3 regions of the Brachybacterium vulturis genome follow, and region 3 is predicted to be linked to each of the others. Evidence: riboswitches for the same ligand, from Rfam matches in the RefSeq annotation. Region 3 holds a riboswitch; each other region holds the start of a gene.
What was found. A riboswitch is a leader RNA that binds a small molecule or an ion and turns the genes downstream of it on or off. The one in region 3 is predicted to bind thiamine pyrophosphate.
Positions count from the first base shown of each region.

Region 1: another riboswitch for thiamine pyrophosphate. It lies ahead of CFK38_RS01765 (3-oxoacyl-ACP reductase); the one in region 3 lies ahead of CFK38_RS13615 (ECF transporter S component).
Region 2: another riboswitch for thiamine pyrophosphate. It lies ahead of CFK38_RS04950 (bifunctional hydroxymethylpyrimidine kinase/phosphomethylpyrimidine kinase); the one in region 3 lies ahead of CFK38_RS13615 (ECF transporter S component).

Region 1 covers NZ_CP023563.1:397,090-404,053, reverse strand. Annotated here, with positions in the region: gene CFK38_RS01785 (ThiF family adenylyltransferase) at 1-425, opposite strand, end outside; gene CFK38_RS01780 (thiazole synthase) at 422-1,228, opposite strand; gene thiS (sulfur carrier protein ThiS) at 1,232-1,474, opposite strand; gene thiO (glycine oxidase ThiO) at 1,471-2,634, opposite strand; TPP riboswitch at 2,627-2,730, opposite strand; TPP riboswitch at 2,849-2,940, shown strand; gene CFK38_RS01765 (3-oxoacyl-ACP reductase) at 3,135-3,938, shown strand; gene CFK38_RS01760 (LLM class flavin-dependent oxidoreductase) at 3,938-5,248, shown strand; gene CFK38_RS01755 (hypothetical protein) at 5,356-5,949, shown strand; gene CFK38_RS01750 (RES family NAD+ phosphorylase) at 5,946-6,590, shown strand; gene CFK38_RS01745 (ATP-grasp domain-containing protein) at 6,795-6,964, opposite strand, start outside.
Region 2 covers NZ_CP023563.1:1,114,143-1,121,106, reverse strand. Annotated here, with positions in the region: gene CFK38_RS04960 (AAA family ATPase) at 1-1,479, opposite strand, end outside; gene CFK38_RS04955 (exonuclease SbcCD subunit D) at 1,476-2,639, opposite strand; TPP riboswitch at 2,730-2,822, shown strand; gene CFK38_RS04950 (bifunctional hydroxymethylpyrimidine kinase/phosphomethylpyrimidine kinase) at 2,813-4,495, shown strand; gene CFK38_RS04945 (MFS transporter) at 4,492-5,847, shown strand; gene thiM (hydroxyethylthiazole kinase) at 5,844-6,662, shown strand; gene CFK38_RS04935 (thiamine phosphate synthase) at 6,659-6,964, shown strand, end outside.
Region 3 covers NZ_CP023563.1:3,022,222-3,029,185, forward strand. Annotated here, with positions in the region: gene CFK38_RS13595 (ADP-ribosylglycohydrolase family protein) at 1-657, opposite strand, end outside; gene CFK38_RS13600 (hypothetical protein) at 739-1,533, shown strand; gene CFK38_RS13605 (M13 family metallopeptidase) at 1,569-3,605, shown strand; gene CFK38_RS13610 (hypothetical protein) at 3,602-4,168, shown strand; TPP riboswitch at 4,191-4,296, shown strand; gene CFK38_RS13615 (ECF transporter S component) at 4,340-4,921, shown strand; gene CFK38_RS13620 (ATP-binding cassette domain-containing protein) at 5,028-6,964, shown strand, end outside.

The sequences.
Region 1 (6,964 bases), 1.2 Mb from region 3:
ACCAGGTCATAGTTCTCGACGAGGCCGGTGACCGTTTCGGGGGTGAGCCGCTCGGGATGAGTGCGCACCCGGACCTCGGGGTTGAGGGCGTGGACGGCTGCGGCCGCGGAGGCCGTCTTGGGCGATCCGATGGCCGGGGTGGTGTGGATGACCTGGCGGTGCAGATTGGAGGTGTCGACGAGGTCGTCGTCGACGATCCCGAGAGTGCCGATACCGGCCCCGGCGAGGTACTGCAGCGCCGGGGAGCCGAGCCCTCCCGCGCCGACCACCAGGACCGAGGCCGCGCGCAGGCGTCGCTGTCCGAGGGTGCCGATCTGCGGCAGCGTGATCTGGCGGCGGTAGCGCTGCAGCTGCTCCGGCGCCAGCTCCGGGCCCGGGGCGACCAGCGGCGGCAGGGACTGCGCGGCCGGGGCGGTGGCGTTCATGCAAAGTCTCCTCGGGGGCGATCGGTCGTGATGCGACCTTCGTGGCTCGAGGAGGCCAGCGCCAGGCTCCGGCGCGGGATCCGGCCGGCGCCCGCCGCGAGATGGCCCGCCTGGACGGCGTGGGCCATCGCGCGGGCCATGGCCTCGGGGTCGCGTGCGCGTGTGATGGCACTCGCGGCGAGCACCGCGTCACAGCCGAGCTCCATCGCCAGCGCGGCATCGGAGGCCGTGCCAATCCCGGCATCGAGCACGACCGGCACCGAGGCCCGGGAGGTGATCATCTCGATGTTGTGGGGGTTCAGCACTCCGAGGCCGGTGCCGATCGGAGCTCCCAGCGGCATCACCGCGGCCGCGCCGACGTCCTGGAGGCGCTGCGCCAGGACCGGGTCGTCCGTGGTGTACGGCAGCACGGTGAAACCGCGATCGACGAGCATGGCGGTGGCCTCGACGAGCTCGACACCATCGGGAAGCAGGGTGTCCTCATCCGCGATGACCTCGAGCTTCACCCAGTCCGTCTCGAGGGCCTGACGACCCAGCTCCGCCGTCAGCACGGCGTCGCGGGCGCTGAAGCAGCCGGCGGTGTTGGGCAGGGTGCGGATCCCCAGGCGGCGGATCATCGTGAACACGGAGTCCCGCGTCGTCGGGGAGAAGCGGCGCAGGGCGACCGTGGTCATCGCGGTGCCGGAGGCGAGCAGGGCACGCTCCAGCGCCGCCAGGTCCGTGATGCCACCGGTGCCCATGACCAGGCGGGAGGTCAGGGTCTCCCCGGCGATGACGAGATCTGTCTCGGGCAGGTCGGCCATGGGTCATCCTCCTTGGACGGCGGTGACGAGCTCGTACCGGGCATCGGGGGTGAGCGGGGTGTGGGCCCAGCTGCTGCGCGGCAGGACGGCCTCGTCGACGGCGATGGCCACGCCGAGCGGGGTGCCGTCGCACGCTCGCCCGTCGTCGCCGACAGCGCGACCGAGGCGGTCGGCCACCAGGTCGCGGACCGTGACGGCGTCGGGCAGGTCAAGGTTCTCGCCGTTGACGTGGACGACGATGCTCATGAGGCCTCCTGGAGTGGGGACGTGGTGGTGAAACGGGCTGGATCGACGGCTGCGAGCTCCCCGGCCATCTCCGCGGGCGGCGGCGCCCCGGGGTCGGCCTCGAGGAGATCGGCGGTGCGAGCCGCCGCCCAGGCCGAGAGCAGGATGCCGTGGCGGTGATAGCCGGTCGAGACGATCACGTCCGGGTGTCCCGGCACCGGTCCCAGCAGCGGGAGGTCATCCGGGGTGCCGGGACGGGCGCGAGCGGTCACCTCGCGCAGTTCGGTGTCCCGGATCGCGGGAAGGATCTCGGCCGCATCCTGCAGCAGAGTCAGCACGCCGCCGGCCGATGCGCCGGTCATGGCGTCCTCACGGCTGGTGGCTCCGAGCACGAGGCCGCCGTCGCGCGGCACCAGGTAGAGGGGACGACCGCGGACCAGGGCTCGGACCGTGTGGTCCAGCAGGTTGTCCTCCCCGGGCAGCAGGGCGGAGTCGGGGACGTGCAGGCGCAGGATGTCACCGTGGACCGGTCGCAGCGACAGGTCGAGCACCCGATGGGGTCCGTCGATCGCGGAGGTGCCGAGGCCGGCAGTGAGAACGATCCGGTCGGCGTCGATCTCGTCGGTGGAGGCGACGCGGCTGCCGGTCGTGAGGGGGACGGGCGGCCCGTCGCCCGGTCGGCCCGGGCCGGTCAGGGCATCGAGGACGGCGGCGACCAGGGTGCGGGGGTCCACCTGGTGGTCACGGGGGACGAGCATCGCGCCGGCCACGTGCCGGGCCAGCGTCGGGGCGCGGCCACGCAGCTGCGCGGAGGTGAGCTCCTCGACCTCGGCACCCGCCGCGCACTGCTCCTGCGCGAGAAGCCGCAGGGCCTCGAGGTCGGACCGGTCGCGGCCGACGACGAGGGTCGGAGTATCGCGGTAGCCCAGCGGCTTCTCGGTGCGCAGGCCGAGCTCGGCGGCCAGCGCGCGGTGGTGGCTCGCGGCCTTCCTCATCAGAGGCCCCAGCGAGTGCTGGCCGAACTGGACCTCGCTGGTGGGGGCGAGCATCCCGGCCGCCGCATGGGTGGCCTGCTCGGCCACGCCGATGGAACGGATCTCGACCCGGTGACCGCGGCGTCTCAGCTCCAGTGCGGTGAGCAGTCCGATGATCCCGGCGCCGACGACGGCGATGTGCTGCATGAGCGGTCCTCCTGACGGCGGCATGACCCGCATCCAGTGCTGGTGGTCGGCACGAGGCCCTCTCAGCCCGACGATCGGGCTCCCACGGAACCGGGCCAGCCTACCCGCAGCGGAACGCGCCGCGCACCGGGGCGGAGACCGCTCCCTCCGCACGACCGCTGCGGCTGCTGAAACGGGACGCGCCGCCCCGCCGCCGCGGCCATGGGTATAGTCGACGACCGACACGGGGTGCCCGACAGGGCTGAGAACACACCCGGTGAACCTGATCGAGTTCGTACTCGCGGAGGAATGTCGTCGATGAACTGCTGCGCGCTGGCCACACCCGCGCCGACGCCACGTGCCATGACGCTCCCGCGCCCACCGTCCTCGAGAACGGGATCAGAGCCGACCCCCGTCGATCCGCCCCTCCACCCGAGGAGCGCTCTCCCTCCCCTGCCCGGATGCCGGTCCCGCCGGCATCCCGGGGGCTCGCATCCCGTCATCGAAAGGACGAACCACCCATGACCACCCCCTCCTCCGCACCCGCGCCGTCCCAGAGCATCCCCGCCCTCGCCGACCAGGTCGTCCTGGTCACCGGCGGCGCCCGCGGCCTCGGCCGCGCGATCACCGAAGCCCTGCTGCGTGAAGGCGCTCGCGTCGTCATCAACCACCTCACCAGCGCGGACGCCGCCCGGGACCTCGCAGCCCCCCACCCCGGCCGAGCGGTCGCGGTGCGCGCCGACGTCAGGGACCGCAGCGAGGTGGAGGCGCTGTTCGAGGCGGCCCAGGCCGAGTTCGACGCCCCCATCAGCACGGTCGTGAACAATGCGCTCAGCGGCTTCTCGTTCGACGGGGACGCGAGGGCGAAGGCGCACGAGATCGACTACGACGCCTTCTCGGCCCAGTTCTCGAGCGCCGTGCAGGGGGCGCTGAACACCATCCAGGCAGCGCTGCCGGGCTTCGACCGGGCGGGCTCGGGCCGCGTCATCAACATCGGGACCAACCTCTTCCAGCATCCGGTGGTGCCCTACCACGACTACACCGCGGCCAAGGCGGCGCTGCTGTCGCTGACCCGCACCTTCGCCGCCGATCTCGGCCCGCGCGGCGTCACGGTGAACATGCTCAGCGGCGGCCTGCTGCGCACCACCGACGCGAGCTCCGCGACACCCGAGGCCGTCTTCGACGCGATCGCCGCGAGCACCCCGCTGCAGTCGGTGACCACGCCCACCGAGTTCGCCGATGCCGTGCTGTTCTTCGCCTCGCCCTGGTCGCGGGCGATCACCGGGCAGAACCTCGTCGTCGACGGCGGGCTGGTGAAGGACTGATGCCGGCACCCGCTCGCCGCCACGTGCGGCTGAACCTGTTCGCGCACGCGGTCGGTCACCACGGTGCGGCCTGGCGCGCGCCCGGCTCCGCGGTGTTGCGCCTGGGCGACATCACCTACTGGGAGGAGCTCGCGCAGATCGCCGAGCGCGGCCGGCTCGATGCGATCTTCCTCGCCGACGGCCAGTCGATCGCCCCCGCCGGGGCCGAGCGCGGGCCGACGTGGTTCCTGGAGCCGATCACGGTGCTCACGGCGCTGGCGCGTGCCACCGAGCGGATCGGCCTGGTCACCACGGTCTCGAGCACCTTCTGGGATCCGTTCCATGCGGCCCGCCTGCTCGCCAGCCTCGATCACATCTCCCACGGCCGGGCCGGGATCAACGTGGTCACCTCGATGACCGACGCGGAGGCCCGCAACCACGGCATGGCCGCGCTGCCCGCCCATGAGGAGCGGTACGCCACGGCGGAGGAGTTCCTCCGGGTGCTCCACGGCCTGTGGGACTCGTGGCCGCGCGAGAGCATCCGCGCCGATCCGGGCGGCGTCTACGTCGACCCCTCCATGCTCCGTCCGCTGGAGCATCATGGTGACTCCTTCGCGGTCGACGGCCCGCTGAACGTGCCGACGCCGCCGCAGGGGCGCCCGGTGCTGTTCCAGGCCGGGGCCTCGGAGCCGGGGCGCGACCTCGCCGCCCGCTGGGCCGAGGGGATCTACGCGGTGGCCTGGGACCTCGAATCGGCGCACGCCTACCGCACGGACGTCCGTGCCCGCGCCGCCGCGCTGGGCCGTGATCCGGATCTGATCGCGGTCATGCCGGGGCTGGTCACCTACGTCGGCTCGACCGAGGAGGAGGTCCGGCGCCTGCAGGCGGACCTCCATTCCCGCCTCCCCGTCGAGCACTCCCTCCGCCAGCTCGCGTTCTTCGTGGGCCAGGACACCTCGGGGTGGGAGCTGGATGCTCCCGTCCCGCCGCTGCCGCCGCTGGAGGAGTTCACCGGCCCGAAGGGGCGCTACGCCACGGTGCTGCGGATCATCCGCACCGCACGGCCGACGGTGCGCGAGCTGCTGGGCTTCCTCGCAGCCGGCGGGGGACATGCCACGGTCATCGGCACCCCGGAGACGGTGGCCGACGAGATCGAGCGCTGGGTCGATGCGGGCGCGGCCGACGGCTTCAACCTCATGCCGCCCACCCTCCCGGGAGGGATCGAGGACTTCGTCGACCAGGTCGTGCCGGTGCTGCAGGAGCGCGGCAGGTTCCGGCGCGAGTACGCCGGGAGCACCCTGCGCGAACACCTGGGTCTGCCGCGGCCGTAGGCGGGCGCGGCCGGCGCGGAGCATCCTCGATACGCCAGGAGTCCCACCACGAACCGGACCCCTGACGACCATCGCGTTACGGAACGTTACGGTGTAACGTTATGTGCATGAGCGGCGCGACCCACGAGTACACGGCCCGTCTCGAGGGCGCATTGGAGCGGCGCGGCAACCCGCTGACCGTCGATGCGCTCCTGGACATCCTGCGCGAGGCCAGCGAGTCCACCTCCGAGGCGCTCTCCGCGGGGGAGCGATCCTTCCTGCTGGAGACCACGGACCTCACCGAGGAGGATCTCGCTCCGCAGGCCCGCGCGGCGTCTCAGAACCAGGTGGCCCGGGATCGTGCGGCAGCGGAGGAGCAGGCATGGGCCGCGTCGCTGACGACAGCCGAGGTGGCGGAGCGACTGGGCCGCAAGGATGCGAGCATCCGCCGCTCGAAGGCGGTCGGAGACCTCTATGCCCTGCCCTCGGGCGGCGGGCGCACCACCCGTTTCCCTGCTTGGCAGTTCGAGGGAGAGCAGGTGGTCCCGGGGCTCCGAGAGGTCGTGCCCGCCTTCCCCGGACACCTCCACCCGCTGTCGATCCAGCGCTTCATGACGACACCGCACGACGAACTCGACGCGCGCTCCCCGGCGCAATGGTTGCTCCGGGGAGGCCCCGTGGATGTCGTCGTCGCCCTGGTCGACGAACTCGGTTTTGAATGAGCACAGCGTCGGCGAAGAATCCTCGGCGTCCGGCGGTCCCTCTCGCGCTGTTCCCGGACGCCGTCACCCGATACGACGGACCCCTGTGGCGGATCCATACGGTGGCCGGGAGGCATCCGTCGGCGTGGGACGAGCTGCGGTGGAACGGCCCGCTGCGCAGCAAGGGGTGGGACCCGCAGCCGGGCCCGCTCACTGCTCGCTCCACCGCCGGCGTCTCCTATGCGGCGCCTGAGTACACGACCGCCTTCGCCGAGGTCTTCCAGGGCGACCGGGCGATCACGCTCACCGGGGACAGAGCGCTGTCCGGCTGGCGACCCACCCGTCCCCTGGAGCTGTTGAACCTCACCGGCGGGGACGGGAGCGGCGACTGGGCCGTACGGCACGGCGCTTCCGCCTCCCTCGCGCAGGCCCCGAAGAGCACCTGCCGCGCATGGGCCGCAGCCATCCATGAGCAGCTCGGAGAGCAGGTCGACGGACTCCTCGTCCCCTCCACGATCAGCGGGGATCGGAGGGTCGTCCTCTTCGCCCGCTCCGCCGCTGCGTTCCCGACCGCTCCCGACTTCTCGCGCACTCTCGAGCAGGCCGATGTGCTGACCCTGGCCGTGCGGGTCCGGGGACGCCTCGGATGGCCGATTCGCTGAGCGGGGGCCGGGCGGTGGTCCCATCGTCTCCTTGCCGAACAGCGTGGACGGTCAGAGCTCTTCGCGGAACGCCCGATGCTGGAGGGCGGCGAACAGCTCGTCGTCCGTCTCGAGGGCGCGGGCGACGCGGCCGACGCGGCTCTTCAGTTCTCCAGTGATCCCCTGATCGGGTCCACGTGGGGGTAGAGGCCGGTGACGCCAGGGTCAGGCCCGCGCGAGGATCGCCTCGGCGAACACCTCGGTGACTGCGGGCGCGAGCGGCAGATGGAACAGCGGCTCGAACAGCTCGGCCTCGAGCAGCAGCAGGCCGTCCGTCGCGGACTCGACGATGTCGATCCGTGCGTACAGCGGCATCGCCAGCCCGGTGACCGTCG
Region 2 (6,964 bases), 1.9 Mb from region 3:
GGTCTCGACCTGCTGCTGCTGGGCCGCGGCAGCAGTGGTGGCCTGGTGTCGCTCCTCGGCGGTGTGCAGGGCGAGGCGGGCGTCCGCCAGGGCGGCGGCGTCCTTGCGGGCGGCATCGCGGGCGGTGACCTGCGTGGTGCGTCGGGCCGGTCGTGCCTCGAGCTGCTCGGTGAGCGCGGCCAGGGCTGTCGTCGCCGCGGTGAGCTGCTCCCGCCGCTCAGCGAGCTTCTGCTCGCGCGCGGGCAGCGCGGCCTCGAGGTCGACGAAGTCCTGGAGCGCGCCGGCTGCGGCGGTGGCGTCCTCGGCTGCGGCCACCAGGCGCGCCGCAGCATCCTCCCCGTCCAGCAGGTCCACGACCGCACTCTGCTGCGGCCGCGTGCCACTCGCGAGCTGCGCGAGCGCCTCGACCGCGGAGGCGGCCTGCGCGGAGGCGGCATCACGACGGCGCAGCACCTCGAGGACGGGGCGGGCGGACTCATCCCGTTGCAGGGCGGTGCGAGCCGTCTCGAGCGCGGGCTTCTCCGTCGAGAGCCGGTGGGCGAGCGCGTCGAGCTCCCGGCGGCGATCGATGCGCTTCCGGGCGGTGGTGGCGGTCTCGGCCGCGGTGCGGGCGGCCTGCTCGGCGGTCCCGGCCTGCTCCGCCGCGTCCCGAGCCTCGTCGGCCCGGGCGGTCACCGCCGCGAGGTGCTCCGCGGCGAGCGCTGCCAGCGGCTCCAGGCGCAGCGCCGCGGCATGCTCCTCGAGCACGCCGACCGGCTCCTCCTGCAGGGCTGCGGCCTCGGTGAAGCGGGCCAGCGCAGTGCCGAGGGTCTGCTGGGCGGCGTCGACCTCGCGCTTGGCCTGCTTGCGCATCTCCTCGAGCTGCTTCTCCACGCGAGCGTAGGTCTCGGTGCCGAAGACGCGCTGCAGCACCGCCTGGCGCTCCCCGGTGCCGGCGCGCAGGAAGCGGGCGAACTCGTTCTGGGGCAGCAGGACGGTCTGGGTGAACTGCTCACGGGTGAGCCCCACGGCGCGCTGGATCTCGCGGCCCACCTCGTCGAGGCGGCTCGCGATCGCCTCGGTGCCGCTGCCCCCGCCCGCGGTGTCGGCGATGACGTCCTCGATCAGCTGCGGGGAGCCGATCCGCCAGAGCACGGCCCTGGCCTGTTCCTTGGTGGTGCCGGTGCCGCGCAGCTTGGGGCGGTGGAACTCGGGCTGGCGGCGCACCCGGAAGATCCCGGAGGCGGTCTCGAACACCAGGTCCACCACGCTCGCCTCGGTGGGCGGGGCGAACTGCGAACGGATCCGGTCGCCGCTGCTGACGCTGCCGGCGACCTGCCCGTACAGGGCGAAGACGATGGCGTCGAGGATCGTGGACTTGCCGGAGCCGGTGGGCCCCTCGAGCAGGAACATGCCGCTCGCGCCGAGGGCGGCGAGGTCGATCTGCACGGTGCCCGCGAAGGGGCCGATCCCGGTCAGGCGCAGGTGGTGGAGCTTCATGAGGCCTCCTGCTGGCGGCGCACCGCGGTATAGGCGCGGTCCAGGACCTCGTGCTCGGCGGAGGTGGGGGCCGCGCCGGTGACGTGGGCGAGGAAGTCGTCCATCACGTCCAGCGGGTTCTGCTCCCGCCGCACCACCGGGGTGCCCGCTCTCGCCTCCCGGCCCTCGGGCGCGTACTCGGTCAGCAGCAGGTGGGGGTAGGCCTCGCGCAGCTGCTCCTGCAGGTGGGCGGGGCGGGCCGGGTCGGTGACGACGGCCTTGACCCAGTCGCCGCCGTGCTCGTCGGCCCGGGCGAGGATCTCCTCGAGGCTGCCGCGCAGCTCGGTGAGCGGACGCGGGACGGGGGTCCGGATCCGCCTGATCTCCGCTGCGGTCCCGGGGGCGCCGAGCTCCACCAGCAGCACGGACTTGCGATGGTTCTTCTCGGAGAAGGAGAACGCCAGCGGCGAGCCGGAATACCAGGCGGGGGCGCCGACGAGGCGGGTGAGGTCCTGGCAGCCGTGCAGATGGCCCAGCGCCAGGTAGTCGAGGCCTCCCAGCACACCGGCGGGCACCGAGTCGACGCCGCCGACGGAGAGGTCCCGCTCGGAGTCGCTGGCATCGCCGCCGGTGACGAAGGTGTGGGCAAGGACGACGGTGCGCGCTCCCGGATGCGCGGCGGCGCGCTCGTGCACGCGGTCCAGCGCGGCACGGGTGACGGCCTCGTGGCTGCGGGCCAGCGGCGCCTCCCCCTCCCCCACCAGCTCGGTGCGGGCCCGGTCGGGTTCGAGGTAGGGCAGGCCGAAGAAGAGCACCTCGCCGTGCTCGTCGGCCACGGAGACGGGATGCTCGATGCCGGGCACGTCGGTGAGCAGGTGGATGCCGGGGCGCATCAGCGAGCGACCGAAGCCGAGCCGCTCCGGGGAGTCATGGTTCCCGGAGGTCAGCACCACGGTGGCGCCGGTGTCGGCCAGGCGCGCCAGGGCGCTGTCCAGCAGAGTCACGCTGGACACGGCGGGCACGGCGCGGTCATAGACGTCCCCGGGGATGACGACCACGTCCACCCGCTCGCCCCGGACCAGGTCGACCAGCCAGTCGAGGAAGGCGGCCTGGTGGGCGTGCAGATCGACCTTGTGCAGGGTGCGGCCCAGGTGCCAGTCCGAGGTGTGCAGGATCTTCATGCCCTGAGCCTACGAGCGGGGGCCGACAGCCGGTGACGTCTCGCCGCGGCGGACGGCGGGTGCCCGCCGCGAGCTCGTGCTCTAGGGTGGTCGGCGGACACGGGGTGCGCATGACGCGCTGAGATGACACCCGTGGAACCTGATCTAGTTCGTACTAGCGAAGGGATGTCCGCATGAGTCCGGATCCTTGCACCCAGTCCCCGTCCGCCCTCCTCCCCGCACGGCCGACGGTGCCGCGCGTGGTCTCGATCGCGGGGACGGACCCCACCGGCGGCGCCGGCACCGCCGCGGATCTCAAGTCGATCACCGCCGCGGGCGGCTACGGCATGGCCGTGGTCACCGCGGTGGTCGCGCAGAACACCCACGGCGTGTGCGACATCCATGTGCCGCCCGCCGAGTTCCTCGCCGCCCAGCTGACCGCGGTCAGCGACGACGTCACGCTCGAGGCCGTCAAGACCGGCATGCTCGGCACCGTCGAGGTCATCGAGGCGGTGGCGGCCTGGATCGACGCGCATCCGCCGCGGGTGCTCGTGGTGGATCCGGTGATGGTCGCCACCAGCGGCCATCGCCTCCTGGAGCCCGCGGCCGAGCGGGCGATGCTCCGGTTCTGCCGCCGTGCGAGCGTGGTCACCCCGAACATCGACGAGCTCGCGGTGCTCACCGGTGCGCCGCGCGCCCGGACCGAGGACGAGGCGCTCGCGCAGGCCGGCCGCTGGGCGGCGGAGACCGGAGTCGCCGTCCTCGTCAAGACGGGCCATCTCGAGGACCGCGAGGTGACCAACACCTGGGTGGAGCCGGACGGCTCGCAGCACCGGGCGAGCTCGGCCCGGGTGGAGACCACCTCCACGCACGGCACCGGCTGCTCCCTCGCCTCCGCGCTCGCCACCCGCCTGGGTGCGGGCCACCGCCCCGCCGCGGCCCTGGCCTGGGCGACCCAGTGGCTGCACGAGGCGATCGTGCACGGGGCTGCCCTGCAGGTCGGGACGGGGCACGGTCCCGTGGACCACGCCCACCAGGGTCGACGGCTGGCGGCGGCCGGTTCCGCTGCGCCCTGGCTGCGGGTGGGCGAGGTCCCCGCCCGGCTCGAGGCACCCGAGGACCTGATCGACGCCTGCTCAGGGGATGCCGGCACGGAGACCGGTATCGCCCCGGTGCTCCCGGTCGTCGCCCCTGCCGGCCCGTGGACCGCCGCGCTCTGGGCCGCCGGGTCCTCCCTGGCTGCGCAGGTGGCGGACTCCGGGTTCGTCCGTGCACTGGTGGACGGCAGCCTGCCCGGCCCGGCGTTCGACGTCTACCTCGCCCAGGATGCGCTCTACCTCGCTCGCTACTCCCGCGCCCTGGCCGCCCTCGCGGAGGCGTCCACCACCGCCTCCGGTCGCACGTTCTGGGCGGAGTCCTCACGGAGCTGCTTGACGGTCGAGGCGGAGCTGCATCGTTCGTGGCTGTCCGCGGAGCCCGCCGAGGACGACACCGCCCTCAGCCCGGTGACCAGCGCGTACACCGACTTCCTGCTCCGCCATGCGCTCGGCTCCCCCACCCCGGTGGTGGCCGCCGCGGTGCTGCCGTGCTTCTGGCTCTACGCGCAGGTGGGTGGTGAGCTGGCCGAGATCGCGCCGGGCCATCCCTACGCCGCCTGGCTGGAGACCTATCGCGATCCCGGGTTCGTCGAGGGCGTGCAGGGGGCGCTGGGCGAGGTCGAGCGGGAGCTCGCCGCGGCCAGCCCCGTCCGGCGGGCTGCGGCGGCGCGGGCGTTCCTCCTGGCATGCCGCCACGAGCTGGAGTTCTTCGAGCAGGCCCGTCGGCTCGCGCCGCACGATGCCCCTGCGGAGGCCGCTCTCAGCGGGGCGGTCCGATGACCGCCGCCGCCTCGACGCTCGCCGGACCCCGTCAGCTGCCCCCGACGGGACGATCCGCCCTGCGGGCCGGGGTGGTCGGCAACTTCATCGACAACATCCATGTGTTCCTGCCCGTGACGGCGCTCGCCCCCGCGATGCTGGTGCTGGCCGGGCCCGGTGCGACCGCCTCCACCGGGGCGCTGATCATCATCGCGATGCTCATGGGTCGTCCGGTCGGCGGGGTCGTGTTCGGCAGGATCGCGGATCGCCTGGGCCGCACCCGCACCACGCGGATCGCCATCGGCGGCACGGCCGCGTGCGCGCTCGCCATCGCGCTGGTCCCCACCCATCAGCTGCTGGGCGTCGGGACGGTGGCGCTGATCCTGCTGCTGCGGTTCCTCTGCGGCATCTTCGTGGCCGGTGAGTACTCGGCCGCGATCCCGCTGGCGATGGAATGGTCGGCGCCGCGTCGGCGCGGGCTGATGAGCGGGCTGATCCTGTCGATGGCCCCCTGGGCGCAGGCGGCGGTGGCCTTCGCCGTCGCGGTGCTGCTGACGCTGCTGGGGCCGCAGCAGTACGCGGCCTGGGGGTGGCGGGTGCTGTTCGCGGCCGGAGCCCTGCTCTCGGTGGGCATGCTCCTCTACTACCGCCGGCGGGTGAGCGACGCCCCGCTGTTCACGCAGCAGCAGGAGCGGACGCTCCGCGACGGCGCGGGCGCCGCGTCGGCCCCGACCCTGCGCACCCTGCTGGCCGGTTCCTGGTCGCGCGCGTTCTGGCAGGTGTTCGCGATGATGACGGGGCTGTGGCTGCTGACCTACACCACCGTGCTGCTGCTCACCGAGCGTCTGGGCACCGATGCGCCGCTGGAGCCGATCGCGGTGCCGATCGTCATGGGGCTGGCCTCGGTGGCGCAGGCGGTCGCGATGGCGGCGGCCGTGCACCTGTCCACCCTGGTGGGGCGGCGCCGGCTGCTGATGGTCTGGGGTGCGGCCGCGACGGTGGCGGGACCGCTGCTGTGGTGGCTCGCGGTCACCTCCCCCACTCTGGCGATGGCCGCCGCCTGCGCCGCGCTGCTGCAGGTCGCCACCGTCGCCGCCTACGGGCCGATCGCCGCCTACCTCTCCGAGCGCTTCCCCACCTCGATCCGCTCCACCGGGTACGGCGCCGGATACAGCCTGTCCCTGGTGCTGCCGGCGCTCTACCCCTTCTATGTGCCCGCCCTGGAGCCGGTGCTGGGCCGTCACGGCACCGTCCTGGTCCTGATCGTCCTCGGCGGTCTGCTGCTGGTGGTCGGCGCCGCGCGGGGACCGCATCTGCGACCGCGTGAGCTGGGCGCGGACCTCGACACGGTGGCCGCCGGGAGCCTGCGATGACCGCCCAGCCCGGCCCCATATCCCCGCCCCCGCGCACGGACCCGGATCTGGGCCCGGTCGCTCCGGTCCTGGCCGCGGTGCGCGAGCGGGCGCCGCTGGTGCACTGCCTCACCGCGACCGTCTCGATGTCGCTGGTGGCCGATGGCCTGCTGGCCGCCGGCGCCCGGCCGATGATGACCGAGACCGCGGCCGAGGCCCCGGTGGTGACCACGCTCGCCGACGCCCTGTCGATCAACCTCGGCACGCTCAGCACCGACGCCATGGACGGGATCCCGGCCACGGTCGCGGTGGCGGTGCGGGAGGGGCGCCCCTGGGTGCTCGACCCCACCGCGATCGGGATCGCCCCGGTCCGCACCCCGCTGGCCCGGCAGCTGCTGGACTCCCGACCCGCCGTGGTGCGCGGCAACACCTCCGAGGTGCTGGCCGTGACCGGGGTGGGGCGGGGCGGCCGCGGACCGGACGCCTCCGCCGCGAGCGACCGCGCCGGCGATGCTGTCGAGGACGCCGCCCGGGAGGTGGCGGCGCGGACCGGCGGAGCAGTCTCGGTCTCCGGGGAGACGGACCTCGTGCTGGACGCCGCGCGCAGCCTGCGGGTGGCGCGCGGCACCGCGCTGCTGACCCGGGTCACAGGGACCGGGTGCCTGCTGGGGGCGCTGACGGCGGCCTGCACCGCCGTGCATCCCGATCCGTTCGAGGCCGCGGTGGCCGCCACCGTCTGGCTCGACCTGGCCGGGGAGCTCGCCGCCGAGCGGGCCGCCGGCCCGGGCAGCTTCCGCATGCACCTGTTGGACGCACTCGATGAGGTAGGACGATGACCATTCAGCCCACACAGCCCACCCCGCCCACGCAGTCCGCCGGCGCTCGGGGCGGCCCTCGCCCCGACCTCGATCTGCGCTGCTATCTCGTCACCTCGGGGACCGGGCGCAGGACCGTCGAGGTCGCGGCCGCGGCGGCCTCCGCCGGGGCCGGGGTGGTGCAGGTGCGGGCCAAGGAGGCCACTGCGGCGGAGCTGCTGGAGCTGGTCCTCGCCGTGGCCGAGGCGGTGCGGGCTGCTCGCCCCAGCACCCGGGTGCTGGTCGATGACCGGGCGGACGTCGCGGCCGTCGCACGTCTGCGC
Region 3 (6,964 bases):
CCCCACCCGCACATCGATCTCGCCGGTGCGGACGGCGTGGCGCACGGCCAGTCCCCACAGGACGTTCGCCTCGATCGTGTCGGGATGCACGTGTGTCAAGCGGCACACCGCGGTGATCGCCTCGACCGCGTCCTCCACTGGGGACAGCAGGTACGGCAGCACGGTCACGTGCACCCGCATCAGCGACCCGTTGCCCGCGGAGGCCGGAAGCTGCTCATGGGCGGTGGCCGCGGCGCTCCGGAAATCCTTCGCCCGCGGCGCGTAATGACCGTCCTCCCGGGCCAGCTCCGCCGCGGTGCGGACCACCTGCGAGGTGAGCGTGCCGATGTCCGGGGTGCCCAGCGACCACGAGTACCACTCCCGTGTGATGTGGTCCTGCGCCGTCTCGACCCGCAGGTCATGCCCGTCGGAGGCGGCGAGGGACGCCTCCAGCACCACGATCGCCATCGCGGTGTCGTCGGTCCACTCCCCCGGCTGCCAATCGAGGACCCCGCCCCCGATCATGTCGATGTCCTCGGAAGCGGGCACCGGCGGCTGGAACTCGTAGGGGGCACCCAGTGCATCTCCTGCCGCCGCTGCCACGACGGTGCCGACGGCACGCTGGCGCTGGGCCGGAGAAAGGCCCTCCGAGGGGGAGTTCATGGCATCCGTCGTCACGCGCCCATGGTTCCACACCGGTGGCAGCGGACTGCACACGGTCCGGCCCCGGTACCCTGGTGAGGACCCAGAAGGAGCCCCATGACCGACACCCCCGCGGCCTCCGCACCGCACTTCGACGACCCCCACGACCACACCGGCCACGACCATCCGCCCACCGGCGCGGACCTGGTCCGGGACCTCGTCAAGGGCCTGTCGATCCAGGCACTGCTGATCCCCGTGCTGGCGCTCGTCCTGGTGCTGGCGATCCTGCCCTTCGCGCCGCTCACCCCGGTCCCGCTGCTGCTGGGCATCGGGCTGGGTGCCGCGCAGCTGATCTCGTTGGTGGCCACCAGCCTGTTCGTGGCTCGCACCCGCACCCAGCTGGCCGTGAACCCGGGCCTGCTGGCGGTGCGCAGCGCGGTCGAGGAGCTGCTGCGGGTCGCGGCGGTGCTGATGGCGATCCTGCTGTGGCCGGCGGACGTCCGCCCGGAGCTCGGCATCTGGGTCGGTGCCGGCTGCGCGCTGGTCTGGCTGATCCTCGCCACCGCCCAGACCATCACCACCCGGCAGCGGATCGCCCGTCCCGGGGAGTGGTCGAAGGAGGCGATCTCCACGATGCTGGCGCACCGGATCGGCGCCCGCTCCACCGTGCTGATGCGCCTGCTCGACGTGGCCGGCACCGTGATGTTCCAGGTCGGTGCCACGGTGCTGGTGATCCTCTCGCCGGTGCTGGCGATCGGCACGATCGTGCTCTCAATCGGCGTGGGGCTCTCCACGCTGGTGCTGCACCGCCGCTCGCCGGCCGAGCGCTCCCGCAGCCCCTGGGCCTATGTACCCGTGGGCCTGGGGCTGCTCACCCTGGCGCTCGCCGCCTTCGGGCTGCTCGCCCTCTGATCCTTCCCGTCCGCCCCACCCCGCAGGAGCCAATGATGACCACTGCCCCCGCCCCCTCCACGCCCGCCCGCCGCTCCGGACTCTCCCTCGACCAGGTCGATACCTCCGTCCGCCTCCAGGACGACCTCTTCGGTCACGTCAACGGCCGGTGGCTGCGCGAGCACGAGATGCCCGCGGACCGCTCGAGCGATGGCGCCTTCCACGCCCTGCGCGACCTCTCCGAGGAGCGGGTGCGGGAGATCGTCGAGGAGGCCGCGGCCGATGAGGAGACCCGCGATCCGCGCGGTGACAGGGTCCCCGCCACCGACCATGCGCGGGTGGGCGCCCTGTACCGGATGTTCCTGGACACCGAGGCGATCGAGCGGGCCGGCCTCGCCGTGCTCGAGGACCTGCTGGGCACCGTCACCGCCACCACGGATCTCGAGGGGATCGTGCGTGCCATGGCCGCCCCGGACTCGGGCGCCTCCGCGCTGCTGGCCTATGTCTGGACGGACGACATGGACTCGACGAGCTACCAGGTGAAGATCCACCAGGGCGGGCTGGGCCTGCCGGACGAGTCCTACTATCGCGAGGAGCGCTACGCCGAGATCCGCACGGCCTACGCCCGGCACCTCGCGAACCTCGCCCGCCTCGCCGCGCTCCCCGGACGCGACGGGCTGATCGCCGGGAGCGCCGAGGACCTCGCCGCCGCCGTGATGGACTTCGAGACCCGGCTGGCCGCGTGCCACCTGGACGTGGTGCGACTGCGCGACCGGGAGAAGTCCTACAACCCGATGGACGCCGCGCAGCGCGGTGAGCTGGCTCCCGCCTTCCCCTGGGACGCCTATCTCGAGGGCACCGGCGCTCCGGCCCCGGTCCTCGAGGTGATCTCGATCGGTCAGCCCGAGTTCGTCGCCGCCGCCGCCGAGCTGCTGGCCGGGGAGGACCTCGCGGTGCTGCGCTCGTGGCTGGCCGTCCACGCCGTCTCCTCCTACGCCCCCTACGGCCCGGCAGCCCTGGTCGACGAGGACTTCGCCTTCTCCGGGAAGATCCTCTCGGGGGCTGAGGAGCTGCGGGAGCGGTGGAAGCGCGCCGTCGCCTTCGTCGAGGGTGCCGTCGGATTCGCCGTGGGCCGCGAGTACGTCGCCCGCCACTTCCCGGCCTCCCACAAGGAGCGCATGACCGAGCTGGTCGACGCGCTGATGGATGCCTACCGCGACTCCATCGAGGACCTGCCGTGGATGACCCCGGCCACCCGCCAGAAGGCACTGGCCAAGCTCGAGAAGTTCACCCCGAAGATCGGCTACCCCGAGCGGTGGCGCGAGTACGACGGCCTCGAGATCGTCCCCGGCGACCTGGTCGCCAGCGCCCGCGCATCCCGCCGTTTCGAGGCCGCCTACGAGTTCGCCAAGGTGGGAGGGCCGATCGACGAGACCGAGTGGCACATGACCCCGCAGACGGTCAACGCCTACTACAACCCCGGCGCCAACGAGATCGTCTTCCCCGCCGCGATCCTGCAGCCGCCGTTCTTCGACGCCGAGGCCGACGACGCCGTGAACTTCGGGGGGATCGGCGCGGTGATCGGGCACGAGGTGGGCCACGGCTTCGACGACCAGGGCTCGAAGTACGACGGCGACGGCAACCTGCGCTCCTGGTGGACGCCCGAGGACCGCGAGTCCTTCGACGCGCGGGCCGCGCAGCTCATCACCCAGTACTCGGCACTCTCCCCCCGGGAGCTCGATGACGCCCACCGCGTCAACGGTGCGCTGACCATCGGTGAGAACATCGGCGACCTGGGCGGGCTGTCCATCGGGGTGAAGGCCTACCTGGCCAGCCGCGACGCCACCGAGGTGGAGACCGAGATCGACGGCTTCACCGGCCTGCAGCGGGTGTTCTGGTCCTGGGCCACCGTGTGGCGCGGGAAGAATCGCACCCAGGAGGCGATCCGCCGTCTGGCGGTGGATCCCCATGCCCCGATGGAGTTCCGCTGCAACACGGTCGCCGGCCACCTCGAGGAGTTCCACACCGCCTTCGACGTCCGTGAGGGTGATGCGATGTACCGCGCCCCCGAGGAGAGGGTGAGCATCTGGTGAGGCCCGAGCCCCCGTTCTACGTGGGCCGCACGCGGCCCTCCTCCATCGGCTGGACCCGCATCGCGATCACGCTGGTGGCCGGGGCCGTGCTCGCGATGCTGATGGCTCAGCGCTCCACGCCGACGGGCGTCCTGCTGGTGGCGGTGCTGTTCCTGGGCCTCGCGGTGTGGACCTGGATGGGGCAGTGGACCCGCTTCATCGTGGACGAGCACGGGCTGACGGTGAGCCTCGGAGGGTTCCTGCCCCGCAAGCCCTGGCCGCTGGCGGACTTCCGCACCGTCCAGCTGCGCGAGCTGCCGCGCTCGCGGGTGGGCGTGACCCTCGGCGGCTATGGATGGCGTCGCAGCCGGGCGACGACCCCGCAGCCCGCGGAGCTGACCCCCGTCGGGTCGCGGAAGATCTTCACCCTCGATCAGGTCCAGCAGCCCTACCGGATGCTGGTCACCCGGTCGGGGACGATGGTCGAGATCATCGGCCGCGGCTCCACCCACTACATCCTCTCCCCCGAGGACCCGCAGGCCACGGCGGCCGCCGTCGACCAGGCGATCCGCGCCCGGCGCTGAGCGGGTAGACTCACCTCTCGTCATCCACTGACAGGGGAGCACCGCGAGGTGCTGAGAGTGCGCATCCTGCGCAGACCCTCGAACCTGATCCGGCTCACACCGGCGTAGGGAGTCGGGATATCCGTGGAGCGCCGCCGGTGCCCGCGCCCCTTCCAGAGGGAAGGAGAAGTGATGACTCGTTTCCGCACCGTGGACCTGCTGGTCACCGTTCTGATCGGCGCCGCCTTCGGCGTCGCGTACCTGGGCTACGGCCAGCTGTACACGCTGATCGGGCCGCTCACCGCGGCGTTCAAGCCCGCCGAGGGCCTGCTGGCCGGGATCTGGTTCCTGCCGGCGATGCTCGCGGGGCTCATCGTGCGCAAGCCCGGTGCCGCCCTGCTGGCCGGGATGATCGCCGCCGTGCTCTCGATGCTGCTGGGCAGCCAGTGGGGCTGGGGCACCGCGATCTCCGGTCTGATGCAGGGCGGCGGCGTCGAGCTCGCGTTCCTGCTGACCCGCTACCGGCGCTTCACCCTGCCGGTCGCCGTGCTGGGCGGCGTGCTCGCCGCGCTGCTGGAGTGGGGATGGGAGAAGTTCGCCTACTACCAGGAGATGAGCTGGGCCTTCTCCGGCGTGATGCTCGCCTGCTTCGTGCTCTCCGGGGCGCTGCTGTGCGGCGGGCTCGGCTGGGCGGCGACCCGGGCGCTGGTCTCCACCGGCGCGGTGGACGCCCTCGCCGCCGGCCGCGAGCACGCCCGGGTCGCCGAGGCCTGAGCAGGCGGCCGCGATCGCCCTCCCCCGCTCCCCCGCCACGACCGGTCGGCAGCTGACCGGTCTGAGCTGGCGACCCCTGACGCGCTCCCGGCCGACGATCGCCTCGCTGGACCTGACGATCCCGGCCGAGCAGCGGGTGCTGCTGGCGGGTGCCAGCGGCAGCGGGAAGTCGACCGTGCTGCGTGCCCTCGCCGGGCTGCTGGACGAGGAGTCCGGCGAGGGCACCGGTCTGCTGTCCCCGCCGTCCCGGCCCGGGGAGGCCGGGCTGCTGCTGCAGAACCCCTCCCATGCACTGGTCGCCGCGACGGTCTTCCGCGATGTCGCCTTCGGGCCCGAGAACGCCGCGCTGCCCCGGCCGGAGATCCATGAGCGGGTGGCCGCGGCCCTCGCAGCGGCGCAGGTGGGGCTGGATCCCGAGCGGGGGCCGCTCGAGGTCTCCGGCGGGCAGCAGCAGCGCATCGCGCTGGCCGGCAGCCTGGCCCTGGGCCCCGAGCTGCTGCTGCTGGACGAACCCACCAGCATGCTCGACCCCGAGACCGCCGAGCTGGTGCGCGAGGCGATCCTCGCCGCCGCCGACGGAGCCGGACTGGTCGTCGCCGAGCACCGGCTGGGGCCCTGGCTGGCTCATGTGGACCGGTTGGTGGTGCTCGGCGAGCAGGCGCAGATCCTCGCCGACGGGGCGCCGAGCGATGTGCTGCGCGAGCAGCGCGAGCTGCTGCAGGAGATCGGGGTGCTGGCCCCCGAGGAGACGCGCGCTGCGCGATCAGCCGGGGCGCGATCAGCCGGGGCGGGGCCGGTCGTCGCCTCGCTGTGCGGCGTCACCGTCCCCGCCCGCGGGCTGACCTCTCCCCTGGACCTCGAGGTGCGCGCCGGTCGCCTCAGCGTGCTCACCGGCCCCTCCGGGGCGGGGAAGACCACCGTGCTGGGCACCCTGCTCGACGCGGACGCCCCTGCGACCGGCGAGGTCCAGCGGCCGGAGCCCGCACGGATCGCGGCGGTCCCCCAGAACCCCGAGCATTCCTTCGTCGCCACCACCGTGCGGGCGGAGCTGAGCGCCTCCCCCTGGGCCACCGATCCCGAGCTCGCCGCTCAGCTGCTGGAGCGCGCCGGTCTGGCGCACCTCGCCGGTGCCCACCCGCACCGCCTCTCCGGCGGGGAGCAGCGCCGACTCGCGACCGCCGCCGCCCTCGCCCAGTCCCCGGACCTGCTGGTGCTGGACGAGCCCACCGTCGGCCTGGACGCCCGGCGGCGCCGGGATGTGCAGGCGCTGCTCGCCGACGCCGCGGATCGCGGCTGCGCCGTGCTGGTCGCCACCCACGACCCCGAGCTGATCGCGGCCGCCGCCGACCGGTTCGAGCTGCCGGCCCCGGATCCCGCCGGACCGCCTCCTGCCCCGCGCCGCCGGATCCCGGCCGACGCCCTGAACCCGCTGACCCTGTCCCTGATCGGGATCCTCGCCGCGATCGGCTCCTTCGCCGTCCAGACCTGGCAGGGCGGACTGCTCGCCCTGCTCCCGACGGTGCTGCTGGCGCCGCTGGCGGTGCGGACGCTGCGCGGCGGCGCCCTGCGGCTGCTCCCGATCCTGCTCTCGGCGGCGGGACTCGCCTGGACCACGGCCCTGCTGGGCGATGCCCCACCGCTGTCGACCCAGGCGTGGCTGCTGGGGCTCAAGGAGGCCGCCCGGATCACGGCCTTCGTGGCCCCCGGGGTGCTGGCGCTGGGCAGTGTGGAGGCCACCGCGCTCGGTGACGCGCTGGGGCAGCGACTGCGCCTGCCCGCCCGGCCGGTCGTCGCCTCGGTGACCGCGCTGGTGCGGGTCGGCCACCTGGGCCGGCAGTGGGACATCATCGCCCGGGCCCGGAGGCGGCGGGGCCTGGGCGGCGCGCGGTCCCCGCGGCTGCTCGCCGGGACCACGCTCGCACTGCTGGTGGACACGCTGCGCGGGGCGGAGCAGCAGGCCCTGGCGATGGATGCCCGCGGGTTCGCCGGGGCGGACCGCCGCACCTGGGCCGAGCCCAGCACGCTGGGCCGCGCGGACCTGCT